DNA from 2 places in the Anaeromassilibacillus sp. SJQ-1 genome. Region 1 is predicted to be linked to the other one. Evidence: predicted binding sites of a transcription regulator. Region 1 holds the regulator's gene; the other holds the start of a gene.
The links. Region 1 encodes LexA, which represses DNA repair genes until DNA is damaged. Its sites were predicted from a motif close to CNAACANNTGTTNG; they were not measured.
Positions count from the first base shown of each region.

Region 1 (3,155 bases):
TGCCCAAGTATGCTATATCAACGGAACCGAATATACAGCGGTTCGTTGTATCTCGGATAATGCTGACAGCAATGCCGGAGTTGACTACGAACAATTTTCAACCTTTGCTGCACATCAGACCACAGAGCTGCTTTGTACAGCGCTTCCAATGCTGGAAAAGGCCAAATAAAGCGGCAAGCAAGAATTCCCTATTGATAAGACAAACTAGATGGTCTATTTCTTTCAAAATATTACAAAAATATTACAAGAAAAGGAAGGAGGCGGAGAAGGATGAAGGTCATTGACATTTCGCGGGAGCTATTTTCTACACCGGTTTATCCAGGAGATCCCGTGCCACGCCGGGAGTTGGTGCGCCGGATGGAGCTGGGGGACTCCTACAATCTCTCCGGCTTCTATACAGGTTGCCACTCAGCTACTCATGTGGACGCGCCACGTCACTTTATCGACGACGGAAAAACCGTGGATGAGATGGAACTCTCCCGTTTTGTGGGGCGTTGTACGGTAGTAGCCGCACAAGGAATTGTCACTGGCGCGGACATTGACCGCATCATGCCCTATTGTGAGAAGATGCTGCTGTTTAAAGGCGAGGGAGAGGCCTTTTTATCCACCAGCGCTGCATTTGCACTGGCATCCGCGGGTGTCACACTGGTGGGAACAGATGCATGGAGCATCGGCGCGCCTCATGCAGAAGAGGGGCCGCATGTGGAATTACTCAGTGCAGAAATACCCATTCTAGAGGGATTAGATTTATCACAGGTCGAAGAAGGAACTTATACATTGCTTGCATTCCCTCTTTTTCTAAAAGGGGCCGAAGCTTCTCCGGTTCGGGCTGTTTTATTGGATGAACTGGATTGACCTAAAAAATGAAACAAGGCGCAGTTCCCCTCTATCACACAGGAACTGCGCCTTTTCTCGATTCCTTTATGAAAATGGAAGTACGCTTCATTTATAATAACGAATGACCGCGGCGACTTTTCCGATTACTGCCACATCGGTTGCATAAATGGGCTCATAGTCGGGGTTATCGGGTTGTAAGCGAATACGGTCTGCTTCCCGGTACAGATACTTAACGGTAGCTTCATCTTCAATCAGCGCTACAATCATCTCGCCGTCTTCGGCAGTAGAAACTTTGCGCGCAACTACGAGATCCCCGTCCAAAATTCCAGCACACTTCATACTTTCCCCGCGGACGCGCAAGGCAAAATACTCATCGGCATTCTGGTTGGGAGGGCAGAAGGGGACGTACCCCTCCACTTCCTCTACAGCTAAAATCGGCTGTCCAGCCGCCACACGGCCGACTACAGGAACTTGCATGGTGGGTTGTTCTCCCGCGAGGTGAATGGCGCGGTTAAGCCCGGCGTCTCGGCTGATATAGCCTTCTCGTTCCAATGTTTTCAGATGTGCATGAACACTGGAAGTAGACTTCAATCCAGTTGCCTTGCAGATTTCCCGTACCGTCGGTGGAAGGCCCCCCTGTGCACGGCTCTTTAAGTAATCGTATACTTTTTTTTGGCTTTCTGTCAACATGTTTGCATCCTCACTTTCCTGGTGCAGCTTCCTTATAATCATTTGCAGAAGATTTTATAGAGGATTTGGAAAAATAGACAATCCACTGGGAAGGGATTAAAGAATCCATCCTCTGCACAGTATTTCAAATAAAAGTAGGTGGAAACGGATTCTTATGAACCTCATTTCACCCATCGATTCATCTCCTATATTATAACACAACCAATTGAAAAATGTAAACGTTTGTTTGCAAAAGTTTCCGAAGATTTCTTTTGAAACCAGCAATTTTTGGCAAAACACACGGAAAATCGTTCAAAAAATCTACTGAAATAGTTTAAAGAATATTCATAGCATCGTAACAACTGAAAGAGGTAAAGTGAGTATAATAAAACTCGTAATCAAGCAATGGAGCCGCACCAGAACTTGATACATGTTCTACCCTCCTCAATATACCCCTCAAGCTAAGAAGAAAGACCGAATCCGAAAGGGTTCGGTCTTTTTTCGTGTTTTCTGGAATGGGGATGGAACGTCTATTTTTACATTTACCGCATATTCCCCGGAATAGGTGGCAAAAATAGACTCGGAGGTGCAACGAATGACTAATAACCATTATCAGAAGAACCATTCATCCGGCGGGTCTTCCAAAGGCTTTTACATTGCTCTGGGCGTCTGTTTAATTGCCATCGGTGTGGCCGCCTGGACGACGTACGATAGCGTCATTAACTATGCAACACCGGAGGAGGACGTCCCATCCAGCAGCCAGACAACCGCCTTTCCGGCTAATGAGGCGGTAAGCGGGGTGCTAGAAGTACCACAGAGCAGTCGTTCAGCGGTGTCCTCATCAACGCCGTCGAGTGCCGCTCCAAGTAGCCAAGCGCCAGCTTCGAAGGCGCCTGTTTCCTCAGAGGAACCGGTTGTCAAGACGACAACGGTCCCGGAGACATTTTCCTATCCAGTCGGAGATACTGTGGTACAAAAATTTAGTATCGAAGATCTTATCTATTCCAAAACGATGAAGGATTGGCGCGCACATGCAGGTGTAGATTTTGCCGCAGAACTGGGAGACGAAGTAACGGCGATCGCGGATGGAACCGTTAAAAATGCATATCATGACGATCTATTTGGCAATGTGGTATATATTGAGCATGGTGAGATCGGCGGCTGTTATTGCGGATTGGAAACCATGGATGTTAAGGCAGGGGACACGGTAAAAGCAGGCCAGAAAATTGGTACAGTTGGTACCACTCCATGCGAGAGTGCGGACGATCCACATCTGCATTTTGCAGTCAAGAAGTCGGGAAAATGGATTGATCCATTGACTATTTTTGAATAAGGCGCCCCCGTCAGCGCTTAGGGGCACAAAAAGCAGAGCGAAAGGGATTTTCCCCGGAACTCTGCTTTTTTGTGTTTATCATAAATGAAAATTAGAATAAATTCATAAAAATTACAAGAATGTTTCTGGAGTTATTATAGAAATTGTGATACACTAAACATAGAAAGAAAAGTACTGATTCCAAAATAGGTCTGGAATCCTGTTGATGGATGGGGTGGCGATCAAGTTGGATGGGAATTCGGCTGTTTGGTGAATCCTTTACAGTTTATTCATGAAATGGACACTGAACGTTACCATAACTGGCGGATTTTTTACT
Region 1 covers NZ_JBKEIV010000009.1:35,256-38,410, reverse strand. The annotation lists gene ACGCCZ_RS01950 (5'-methylthioadenosine/adenosylhomocysteine nucleosidase) at 1-169, shown strand, start outside; gene ACGCCZ_RS01945 (cyclase family protein) at 271-855, shown strand; gene lexA (transcriptional repressor LexA) at 943-1,569, opposite strand; gene ACGCCZ_RS01935 (peptidoglycan DD-metalloendopeptidase family protein) at 2,102-2,839, shown strand.

Region 2 (3,155 bases), on a different contig from region 1:
GGGAAATTTTCTCCGTCAGTTCCTTTTTGGAGTGGCTGCGGTGCTCCAACAGATAGAGCGCCTTTTCCTGCGCCCGATGCGTATCGCTGCGCTGGATGAGCTGGTGTAACGCCTCGTCGTCCATCTCCATTCCCACCCGCCAACCGGATTGCAGGAGCGTCTCCGTATCCAGTTTCACGGCGAACTCTCCATCTAAAAACAGAGCTGTCAAGCGTTTCCGGCGCGGTTCCATCGCAGTAATCAGCAAACGATCCCCATCCTTTTATGCTTATGTTTATTCTACGTCGTCAGCCTCTATGTCGATCTTCGCACTTCCAGCCCGGGAAGCCGCCGGTTTGGCCGGCTCTGCCGCAGGCGTAGAAGCAGCTGGAACCTCCAACGGCTTTGCAGGCGATGCATTTGGCATGGGAACTGCCGACTTCGCATACAGAGCGCCGATATTATCACGGACCTGCTGTTCAATTTCATCTGCAAGCTCTTTATTCGTAGCAAACAGGGTTTTAACATTGTCGCGCCCCTGTCCCAAACGCTCCTGTTTATAGGAGAACCAAGCGCCGCTCTTCTGCACAATGTCGAGCTTAACCGCAAGGTCCAGCAGTTCTCCCTCGCGCGAAATGCCGCGGCCGTACATGACATCGAACTCCGCCTCGCGGAACGGCGGCGCAATCTTATTCTTCACCACGCGCGCGCGGGTACGCGAACCGATCTGCTCCGTGCCATTTTTGAGGGTTTCGACCCGGCGAATGTCGATACGCACCGAGGAATAGAACTTCAATGCACGGCCGCCAGGGGTAACCTCCGGGTTGCCATACATCACGCCTACTTTCTCACGCAGCTGGTTGATAAAAATCGCCACACAGTTCGATTTCGAGATCGCGCCCGCCAACTTGCGCAGTGCTTGGCTCATCAGGCGCGCTTGAAGCCCAACATGGCTGTCGCCCATCTCCCCTTCAATTTCCGCACGCGGCACCAACGCTGCTACGGAGTCGACAACAATTACGTCGATCGCGCCGGAGCGTACCAGTGCCTCTGTAATCTCCAACGCCTGTTCACCGGTATCCGGCTGGGACACCAGCAATCCATCTACATCCACGCCGAGCGCACGGGCATACACCGGATCAAGCGCATGCTCCACGTCGATAAATGCCGCATTCCCGCCGTTCTTTTGTCCCTCCGCGATACAATGCAGGGCCAAGGTGGTTTTACCGGAACTCTCCGGCCCGTAAATCTCGACAATACGGCCGCGCGGCAACCCACCGATGCCAAGCGCCAGATCCAAAGAAAGCGAACCCGTGGGAATCGCTTCTACATGCATGGCCTCATTCTGGCCAAGACGCATCACCGCGCCCTTGCCAAACTGCTTTTCAATCTGCGCAAGCGCTGTCTCCAGCGCCGCCTTTTTATCCATGGTTTTTCCCGCAGCTGCGCCGCGACTTTTATCGATGGCCATTTGATTCCCTCCGGTCTTTTGATTGGAAAAACGCCGGAAAACGTTCCGGCGTCTTAAAATGACAGCTTTTATGACATAAAATTGACGAACACAAAACGGACGATTGTTTCACAAATCCGATGAAAAACGGACTTTGTTTTTCATCAAGGATTCCATCGTTCTTCTATGAAGCGGATATCGTCGATTCCCGCTTCGTGTGTGAGGTTATTATATCGTATTTTTCAAAGAAAAGCAATGGATTCCGAACAATTTCGAACAAAGATTTGCCCGGGTTTCTATCTCAAGCGTTCTATGCAAAAGGAGAGTCCCCCTAGTCTATATCCATATAAAGTTTCAGTGCCCAACAGACCGTTTGGATTCATCCTCTCTGTTGTTTTCTACGCATCATGATTCGGTATCGGTTTGACGACATCTTCTAGGATCATTGGCGTTCGTGTAAAAGCCTATCAGCCAGCTTTTTTCTTTTACGATGGAAACCTGTATATGTAACTCCTGCGGTCAAAACCACCATAGAAAGATCTTAAAATGTTACCGATAGCGAATATAAACTTGTTGTTCACAAGCAATCGGTTCTTTACCCAATAATGTCCCTTCGTTTTGCTCTTTGGGTGGCACCGATTCACCTGTTTTATCCTGTGAAAATATATTCTCCCCATTTTTTGTATTCCTTTTTTGTTCGATACAGAATGGAAAAGCGCTATTTTCCCGACTGTTTCTCTCCGCTCCCTTTGACTCCAGTATAAAGGATCCTGATAATTGTCGTAGGTCTTTCTTATATTTTTTATAAGCCAATGGGGCTAACCATTACGATAGATAACTGGATTTGCCGATTAGGTAAAAAAGCAGATTGCCTTGACAATCGTCGCAGGCCTTCCCTACATTTTATAGATAAATGAAGGGAACCATTACGACAGTTATCCGGGTTTGCCTATTAGGCAAACAAGGCAGGTTGTCTTGACATCCGTCGCAGGCCTTACCTACATTTTTAGGTAAATGAAGGGAACCATTACGGTAGTTTGCCAGGTTTGCCTATTGGCAAGCAGGGCAGATCGTCTTGACATCCGCTGCGGGCCTTCCCTACATTTTATAGGCAAAAGGAGTGAACCATTACGGTAGTTCGCCAAGTTTGCCTATTGGCAAGCAGGGCAGATCGTCTTGACATCCGTTGCAGGCCTTACCTACATTTTTAGGTAAATGAAGGGAACCATTATGGTAGTTGCCAGATTTGCCTATTGGCAAGCAGGGCAGATCGTCTTGACATCCGTCGCAGGCCTTCCCTACATTTTATAGGTAAATGGAGTGAACCATTACGGTAGTTCGCCAAGTTTGCCTATTGGCAAGCAGGGCAGATCGTCTTGACAATCGTCGCAGGCCTTCCCTACATTTTATAGGCAAATGGAGTGAACCATTACGGTAGTTCGCCAAGTTTGCCTATTGGCAAGCAGGGCAGATCGTCTTGACATCCGTTGCAGACCTTCCCTACATTTTTAGGTAAATGAAGGGAACCATTATGGTAGTTCGCCAGATTTGCCTATTGGCAAGCAGGGCAGATCGTCTTGACATCCGTTGCAGGCCTTCCCTACATTTTTAGGTAAATGAAGGGAACCATTATGGTAGTTCGCCGGATTTGCCTATTGGCAAGCAGGGCAGATCGTCTTGACATCCGTTGCAGACTTTACCTACATTTTATAGGCAAGCAAGGCAG
Region 2 covers NZ_JBKEIV010000048.1:29,842-32,996, forward strand. The annotation lists gene ACGCCZ_RS13830 (regulatory protein RecX) at 1-247, opposite strand, end outside; gene recA (recombinase RecA) at 275-1,450, opposite strand; gene ACGCCZ_RS13840 (hypothetical protein) at 1,979-2,242, opposite strand.
Region 2: the regulator LexA is predicted to act here: its motif matches at 1,547-1,560, upstream of recA (recombinase RecA).